One region of the Streptomyces sp. NPDC102462 genome, then DNA from elsewhere that is predicted to be linked to it. Evidence: riboswitches for the same ligand, from Rfam matches in the RefSeq annotation. Region 1 holds a riboswitch; the other holds the start of a gene.
What was found. A riboswitch is a leader RNA that binds a small molecule or an ion and turns the genes downstream of it on or off. The one in region 1 is predicted to bind S-adenosylmethionine.
Positions count from the first base shown of each region.

Region 1 (4,471 bases):
GTCAGGTCGATGCCGTCGAGGACGCGATGGGCGCCGTACCACTTGTGCACGTTGTGCACCTCCAGGGCGACGGGAGCCTGCTGGGCGGGCGGGCCTGCGGTCATACGGCGGCCTCCCGGCGCAGTCGGGCGCGCAGTGCGACGAGGCCGGAGCGGGCCCGCTGCCAGGGCGTCGGCGGCAGGGTGCGGGTGGCGCCCCGGGCGAAGTACCGCTCGACGTAGAACTGGACGACGGACACGACGCTGGTGAGGATCAGGTACCAGACGGTGGCGACCAGCAGCAGCGGCACGATGTCGCCGGGGTAGGTGCTGCCCATGGTCTGCACCGAGCCGAACAGGTCGAGCAGCGACACGTAGAACACCAGGGACGTGGCCTTGATCAGGCCGATGAGCTGGTTGACGTAGTTCGGGGTGATGGACCTGAGGGCCTGCGGGAACACGATCCGGGTGAACTGGTAGCGCCTCGGCAGGCCGAGCGCTGCGGCGGCCTCGTGCTGGCCCTGGTCGACGGAGAGGATGCCGCCGCGGACCACCTCCGAGGCGTACGCCGCCTCGTTGAGGCCGAGCCCGACCACGGCGACCACCATGTCGGTGGCCAGCCGGGACTCGTCGAAGGTGACGAACGCGGGACCGAAGGGGACGCCGAGGCTCACCGTCCGGTACAGGGCCGAGAAGTTGTAGAGGAAGATCAGTACGACGATGAGCGGCACGGACCGGAACAGCCAGGTGTACGTCCAGCTGACGGCGCGCAGCACGGGGCTCCCGGAGAGCCGGCCGAGGGCCAGCAGGATGCCGCCGAGCAGGCCGAGCACGGCGCTGAGCGCGGTCACTTCGAGGGTGATGAGCAGGCCGTCGAGGATGGTGGGGCGCAGGAACCAGTAGCGGAAGCGGTCCCACTGGTAGAAGGGGTTGGTGGCCAGTCCGTGTGCGATCTGTGCCACGACCACCAGCACGACGGCCGTGACGATCCATCGGCCGGGGCGGCGCAGCGGTACGACTCGCTGGGCGGACAGGGTTTTTGACGGTGTGTCGGCTGGTGGCGGCGCGGTGAGGGACACGGCGCCGCCCGGGGATTCGGACATGGCGGGCTCCGGCGGGGTCGGGGCACCCCCGGGCCGGCGGAGCGACCCGTGTGGCCGCGGCGGCGCTGGGCCGGCCGGCGTCGAGCCGGCGGGGCCAGGGTGCGGCGCGGCGCACGGGAGGGGCACGGGGACCGGGGAGGGGCGGGCAGCGGCACACCGCTCGATCGGTGTGCGTCGGGAACGCGGGGGCCGGAGGTGGCGTCAGCCCCGGCGACGGGCAGGGCCCGAAGCGGTACACAGTGCGCTGTTCACGCGGAGCAGGTCGACCGCCCGGTCGGCGACGAGCAGACCCGCGTACGGATGTACGCGGCTTCGGGTGCGGCCGTCGGCCGTCCCGTCGGCTGCGTACAGGTCCGTCACTCGCGTCACTCGCATTTCCGGCCCCCGCGGGGCCCTCGCGCTTACCGAAGCGTCATCCGGTCCGGTCGTCACCTGGGGCACCCCACCGCGGCGCGAGGGTTGCCGGCCAGCGAGCCAGGGCTTGTCGCTGACACTCATGACCGTGCTGAGCGGTAAGTAAGGCAGTTGGGCCGACGTATGTCAACGCCCGTCCGCTGAATGGACCGGCCCCTGCCCGCTCAGCCGCGCCGGGGTCCCAGGGCGCCGGCCGCATGCCGCGCCCAGTCCAGGATCTGCACGGCCGAGCCGGCCGCCTCCAGGCCCGCGCAGCGGGCGTGATGACGGCGGGCGATGCCGTCCAGGTCGAGGTGCGCGCCGAAGGCGGGCCGCCCCGCCAGGCGCCGGGCGTGCGCCCACAGCGCCGGATGAGCGGCCACGCGGTGCACGGCGGCGGCGTCGAGGTGATGGCGGTGCACGGTGTCGAGTTGCACCAGCGCGACCCACAACTCGACGTCGGCTGCGGTGAGTTTGTCGCCGATCAGGAACTCCCGTCCGGTGAGCCGCCGTTCCAGTCCGGCCAGGGTGCCGAGCAGGACGTCGAGCGCCGCGGCCCGCTCGGTCGCGTCCGCGCCGGCCCGGCCCGCCCGCTGCGCGGCCTCCTCGATGCCCTGCGCGCACAGCCGCTCGATCTCCTCGATCCCGGCCTCGGTGCCGCACGGGTAGAGCCGGTCGCGGCCGTCGCCGAAGCAGCGGTCGAGGTCGCGCAGGATGTCGGGGGCGTGGGTGCTGACGATCCGGCCCGACCAGTCGTCGCTGAGCACCGGCGCGAGCGCCGGTCCCGGGTAGCGGTGCGCGCTCGCCTCGTAGAGCGGGCGCAGCGCCGAGTGGCCGCCGCCGGGACAGTCCGGGACGGCGTCGAGGAGGGTGACAGGACAGATGTCGTCGAGGGCGAGGAGGCTGTGGCCGACGGCTATCCGCAGGCCGTCGGGACAGGCGGTGGTGAGGTGGAGCCGGTAGCGGCGGGGCACGGCGTAGTGGCCGCTGCGCGCGTCCCGGCCGATCCTGCCCCGGAAGCGGGCGGGCCGCTGGGCGGACGGGAGGGCGGCGAGCGGCGTGCGGAACGTGGACATGCGTCTCCCCGGGTGTGGGCGCGCGGCTGTGCGCGGCCGAAGCGTCGTCGGTCGGTGGGTGCGAGGGGCCCCGGTCGGCCGGGAGCGCGGGACGGTCAGCCCGGGAGGCTGATCGCGCTGCAGACCCGCAGCAGGTCGATGTGCCGGCGGGAGGTCAGCAGGGGCAGCGACGGCGCTCGGCGGCCACGGCCGGTGCTCGTCCCACGGCGCCTCATCGTTTCCCTACCTTTTCACTAGGATTCCCTTCTGGAGTGTCGATCCGCGCCCGCGGGCACGTCAAGGGGGCGTCCACCCCTGGGACACCGCCCGCCGCGCGGCACACGGTCCTGTCCCGCCGGTTCACCCGAACGGTCCGGTCACGCTGGTCGGCCGGGCCGCCCGGTGGTGGCGTGGAGGGACGTACCGCGTCGCGAGGAGGCAGCCCCGATGAACCGTCCGTACCGTCACGCGCGTGTCCTCGCCTCGGCCCTGGCCGCCGGATCACTGCTGGCCACGGGCGCCTGCTCGGACGCCGACGGGGCCTTGGACACGGCGCCCGCCTCCCCCGCCGCCGAGCGCTCCCCGCAGGCCGCGGCCGATCCCGGCCGGTCCCCGAGCCCGTCCGCCACCCCCGCGCTCACGAGGGCGGGCGCGAAGGCCGCGCTGATCACCGCGGCCGACCTCGAGGACGACTGGACGCAGGCGAACGACGCCGCCTCCTGGCGGGACAGACTGCTGATGGGCAAGGTCGACGTCGCCGCGTTCCTCAAGGGCAAGGCCGCCGCGGCCGACTGCCAGCGGCTCCTTGACGGCCTGTACTCCGACAGCCTGCTGGGCCGTGCGCCCGGCGCCTCGGCGCTCACCGGGTTCACCGATCCGCGGGCCCGGCTGCTGTACCAGGTCGGCGACTACGGCGAGGCTTCGGTGAAGAAGTCCCTGGACTGGTTCCGGAGCCTGCCGCGCAAGTGCGGCCAGTTCACCGTGACCGGCTCCGACGGCGGCAAGCGGACCGTCCAGGTGGTGTCGGCCACGCTGCCCCCCGCCGGCGACGACCGGGCGGGGGTCACCGTGACGGTGAAGGGCACCGCCAACGGGCAGCCGGTCACCCTCACCACGGACGTCGCCGCGCTCCGGGTGGTCGCCTCCGGGGCCACCGTCATCAACGGCGGCCTCTCGGGCGCCGATCGCACCAGCACCGAGGCGGCCGTGCGGGCGGGTGCGCAGCGGCTGAAGGACGTCCTCGCCGGAAAGACCCCGGCGCCCCACCCCAGCGAGTTCGACTGACGGCGCGCTGCGCGCGGGTGCGTGGGGCCCGTCGGGCGGGACCGGCTCGCCGCACGCTCGTGGTCAATGCGCCCGGCGCCCCTCGGAGCGCAGCCGCTCCCGCCATTCCTCCGGGCTGCGGCTGACCGGCTGCGTCGTGGCGATGAAGTCCTCCAGTACCGCCAGAAAACGGTGCGGATCGGCGCGGAACGGAAAGTGTCCCGAGCCCTCGAAGATCTCCAGACGGCTGCCGGGCATCGCCGCGTGCGCCACGCCGGCTTGCCCGGCGGGCACCACCTGGTCGCGTGAGCCCCAGACCAGCAGGGTCGGCATGCCGGCGGTGAGGTAGCAGCGGTCCAGCATGGACACCACCTGACCACGCCAGTCCACCACCGCGCGCAGCGTGCGGATGAACGCGTCACGGGAGGCCGAGTCGGGCAGCGCGTCCACCACGCGCAGCAGATCCGGCGCGTCCACGCCGAGCCCGGTGTCGAGCAGGCGCAGCAGCCGGACCACGACCGCGGTCTGCGCCCGTACCGTCGGAAGCCGCAACATGGCGAGGCCGAGATGGGCCCCGGGCAGCGAGGCCAGGCGCAACGCCGGGGTGACACCGCGGCCCACCCCGCCGGTGCTCACCAGCGCCAGCCGCTCGGTGCGGCCCGGGAACTGGTACGCGAAC
Region 1 is NZ_JBIWKB010000020.1:140,055-144,525, reverse strand. Features, by position in the region: gene ACIRFL_RS19520 (amino acid ABC transporter ATP-binding protein) at 1-104, opposite strand, end outside; gene ACIRFL_RS19515 (amino acid ABC transporter permease) at 101-1,081, opposite strand; SAM riboswitch class IV at 1,474-1,583, opposite strand; gene ACIRFL_RS19510 (glutathione S-transferase C-terminal domain-containing protein) at 1,660-2,550, opposite strand; gene ACIRFL_RS19505 (putative leader peptide) at 2,646-2,765, opposite strand; gene ACIRFL_RS19500 (hypothetical protein) at 2,977-3,813, shown strand; gene ACIRFL_RS19495 (alpha/beta fold hydrolase) at 3,877-4,471, opposite strand, start outside.

Region 2 (4,471 bases), on a different contig from region 1:
GATCGCCCCGATCAGCACACCGGCGATCGCCGGGCCGATCAGCCGTGCGGCGTTCAGGGACAGGATGTTCAGGCCCGCCGCCTTCGGGATGAGCGCCCGGCCGACCAGTTCGGTGACGAAGGCCAGACGTGCCGGGTTCTCCACCGTGAACACGCAGCCCAGCGCGAAGGACAGGACGTACAGCAGCCACAGCGGAGCATGCCCGCACAGCACGATCACCGTCAGCAGCAGCGCCTGCACCGCGTACAGGGCCTGCGTCCACAGCAGCAGGGTCCGCCGGTCGTAGCGGTCGGCCATCACCCCGCCCCACAGGCCGAACAGCAGCACCGGGGCGAACTGAAGGCCCACGACCCAGCCGAGCGCGGTCCCGTTGTGCGTGAGGGTCAGCACGAACCAGTCCAGTGCGACGCCCTGCATGGCGCTGCCGATGTTGGACACCAGGCCCGTGCTCCAGTAGATCCGGTAGTCACGGACCCGCAGCGCGGCGAACACCCCTGACGGGGCGGGGCTGTTGACGGCCATGCGGCTCTTTCCGACGGGTCGGCCACGCGGTCCGCGCGAGGGTGGCCGGCGAGGCCGGTCCGGATCTGCATGAGGGCGCGGCCGAGCGCGTGCGGAGAACGGGCTGAGGGCGGCGAGCGGTCAGCGACAGGTCTGGTCGAACTGATCGGCGCGGCGGCCCGCCCAGAACGGGTCGAGCCGCAGGGCGCGTGCCTGACCTGCGGTCTCCATGGCCGGATCAAAGCACACGGTCGCAGAAGCGTCCACCATGCGTCCCGGCACATGAGACGGCCCCCTTGTACTCGAAGCGTCGAACAGGACGTCGGGATGACGGCATTGACGTAGGACGAGAGCGCTCCGTAGCATCGCGAACGGCATTGAGTGTCAGCGTCAAGCCCTGGCTCGCTGACCGGCAACCCTCCCGCGCGGTGGGGTGCTCCAGGTGAAAGCCCGGCGGAATCACCGACGATTCCCGCAAGCGCGTGGCCCCGGGAGCGGGGCAGGAGACGGGGAGGACCGGTATGCGGCACAGCGGTGACCTGGTTGCCTCCTCCGCCGACGCCACGGCGTTCTCCCGGCTCGCACGCCGACGCCACATCGATCTGAAGCGCTCGACCAGCTGCCTGTGTCAGGCCTGACGCGCCCGCCCGCCGCCGGCTGACGTCCGCCGCCGGCCCCGGCTCCCCCGTGCCTTCCCTTCGCCACCGGCTCCCGGTGTCGTCCCCCTGACCCCTTTCTGTACGGCGCTCCCCCGCCGCCGGTGCCGATCCGGCCGGGGGCCGCACGCCCCTGCGCGGCCGTGCCTCGCACAGCACCCCGTGCCTGGTGACACGAGTAGGAGAACCCCTCCGTGACAGCATTTCCGGATTTCAGACTCTCCCGACGGGCTCCCCTGGCCGCCCTTCTGACCGCCAGTGTCCTGCTGACCGCCTGCGGGTCGGGCGGCGACGCGTCCGGCAGCGGTAACGGCCGGGCGAGGTCCGGCGGCACCCTGACCTTCGCGGTGGGTTCCGACGCCGGCTGCGTGGATCCGCAGCAGGTCGGCAGCAACGACACCATCTACTCGGTGCGCCAGGTCGTGGACTCCCTGACCGACCAGAACCCAAGGACCGGCAAGATCGTGCCGTGGCTGGCGAAGAGCTGGGACATCAACGCCGACGCGACGACGTTCACCTTCCGTCTGCGGCCGAATGTCACCTTCAGCGACGGGTCCAAGCTGACCGCGCAGGTGGTCAAGGACAACTTCGACGCGGTGCCGAAGCTCGGCGCCCTGGGAACCCTCGCCCAGGGCTATCTCAGCGGCGTCAGGAGCACCACCGTGGTGGACCCGCTCACCGTCAAGGTGACGTTCAAGGAGCCCAACGCCCAGTTCCTCCAGGCGACGTCGACCCATTCGCTGGGCATCGAGTCGTCGTCGAGCGTCAAGAAGACACCACAGCAGAAGTGCAGCGACGGCGTGATCGGGTCCGGGCCGTTCGTGCTGAAGCAGTATGTGCAGAACCAGTCGATCACCCTGGACCGGCGCACCGGGTACGCCTGGGGCTCCTCGCTGTGGTCCAAGAAGGGCGAGGCGTACCTGGACAAGCTGGTGTTCAAGGTCGTCCCCGAGGCGGGGGTCAGGGCCGGCAGCCTCCAGTCCGGGCAGGTGGACGCGGTCAGCAGCGTCGGAAAGGCCGACGAGGCCGCGCTCAAGGGCGGCCAGGTCGCCCTCCAGCGCCGGGCCAACCCCGGCGTGGTGTTCGGCCTGGGGCTCAACAACGCGCGGCCCGTCCTGAAGGACGCGAAGGTGCGCCGGGCGATCCGGTTCGCCGTCGACCGGCGGCAGATCGCCGACACCGTGTTCCCGACCGGCACCCGGCCGGCGACCAGCGTTCTGGCGCACACCACGCCCGACTACACGAATCTCGCCGCGGACCTCGCCTTCGACGCCGCCAAGGCGAAGTCGGAGCTGGACGCGGCCGGTTGGCGGGCCGGCCGCGACGGTGTCCGCACCAAGGACGGCAAGAGGCTGAGCCTGACGATCACCTGGTTCCCCAACGCGGCCACCAACCAGCCCGCCCTGGAACTGGTCCAGCAGCAGCTGAAGGCCGTCGGGATCGACGTGGTGCTCAAACAGCTCCAGGTCAGCCAGTTCACCACGACGCTCCAGTCGGGTGACTTCGACGTGGTGTGGGGGAACGTCACCCGCTCCGACCCGGACATCCTGCGCAACTCCTTCTCCACCCAGCTGGCCAACGTCTACCATCTGCCGCCCAGTTCACTGGATGCGGCGCTGTCCGAGCAGGCCGCGACCACGGACGCCGCGCAGCGCGGGCAACTGGTGGACGAGGCGCAGAAACTCCTCGTGCGCAACGCGTACTACGTGCCGGTGGTGGAGCTCCAGACCCAGCTGGGCGTGTCGAAGAAGGTGCACGACCTCGCCTTTGACTCGGGCAGCCGGATCCAACTGCACGACACCTGGATCGGCTAGTCGCATGCGCCGCTATGTGATCAAACGGCTGGCGCAGGCCGTCGGCGTGCTGTGGGCGGCCTACACGGTGTCGTTCCTGGTGCTGGACTATCTGCCCGGCGACCCGGTCACCGCGATGGCCGGCGCCGGGATGGACTCGGGGCAGGTCGACCCCGCCCAACTCGCCGCGCTGCGGCACGAGTACGGCTTCGACAAGCCGGTGCTCGCGCAGTACGCCGACTATCTCGGCCGGGCGCTGCGCGGGGACTTCGGCGACGCGGTCTCCACGGGCCGCCCGGTGACCTCCGTCCTGGCCGACGCGCTGCCGCAGACACTCCAGTTGACCGGTGCCGCGCTGCTGCTCGCGGTGCTGCTCGGCGGCGGCCTCGCGGTGGTGGCGACGTACACCGCTCAGCGGTGGCTGCGGCAGCTGCTGCTGTCGCTGCCACCGCTCGGGGTGTCGGTGCCGACGTTCTGGGTGGGGCTGCTGCTGGTCGAGACCTTCTCCTTCCGGCTGCACTGGTTCCCGGCGTTCGGCAACGACGGGGTACGGGGCCTGGTCCTGCCGGCGCTGACGCTGGCCGTCCCGACCGGCGCGCAGATCGCCCAGGTGCTGGCCAAGAGCCTGCTGACCGCGCTGGACCAGTCCTATGTGGAGACCGCACGCGCCAAGGGCGCCGGCCGGTGGCGGGTCCATCTGCGGCACGCGCTGCGCAACGCGTCACTGCCCGCGCTCACGGTGGTGGGCCTGCTGGTCGGGCAGCTGATCGCCGGTTCGGTCGTCGTGGAGACGGTGTTCTCCCGTGACGGCCTGGGCCGGGTGACCGCGGCGGCGGTCACCGCACAGGACATCCCGCTGGTCCAAGGGGTGGTGGTGTTCGGAGCGCTGATCTTCGTGGCGACGAACCTGGTCGTCGACCTGGTCTATCCGCTGCTGGACCCGCGGATCGTGGTGGCCTCGGACAGGAGGGCGAGCTTCGCATGAGTCAGAGCCTTGTCGACGACACCGCCGACCCCGCCGAGGCCGCCCTCGGCCTCGCCCGGCCGGTCCGGTCGGCATCCCCTGCGCCGCCGCCGGGCCGCCGCGGCGACGTGCGGCGGGGACTGCGGTTCCTGCTGCGCCGCCCCGGTCTGCTGCTGTCGGCCGCCGTCCTGGTCCTGGTGGTGCTGGCCTCGTTCTGGCCGGACCTGTTCACCTCGCAGGACCCGTTGAAGGGGGTGCCGTCGCAGAACTTCCGCGGCCCGAGCGGCAGTCACTGGTTCGGCACGGACGAACTGGGACGCGATGTGTTCTCCCGGGTGGTGCACGGCGCCCAGCTGTCCCTCAAGGCCACGCTGATCGCGGTCCTGGTCGCCTTCGTGGTCGGGGGTCTGCTCGGGGTGGTCGCCGGGTTCGTGGGCCGCTGGGTGGACGACGTGCTGATGCGCTTCGTCGACATCCTCCTGTCCATCCCCGCCCTGTTCCTGTCGCTGGCCCTCGTCACCGCGCTCGGCTACGGGACGGTGAAGGTGGCGGTGGCG
Region 2 is NZ_JBIWKB010000004.1:213,957-218,427, reverse strand. Features, by position in the region: gene ACIRFL_RS05935 (MFS transporter) at 1-522, opposite strand, end outside; SAM riboswitch class IV at 875-988, shown strand; gene ACIRFL_RS05930 (ABC transporter substrate-binding protein) at 1,352-2,971, shown strand; gene ACIRFL_RS05925 (ABC transporter permease) at 2,976-3,935, shown strand; gene ACIRFL_RS05920 (ABC transporter permease) at 3,932-4,471, shown strand, end outside.
Region 2: another riboswitch for S-adenosylmethionine. It lies ahead of ACIRFL_RS05930 (ABC transporter substrate-binding protein); the one in region 1 lies ahead of ACIRFL_RS19515 (amino acid ABC transporter permease).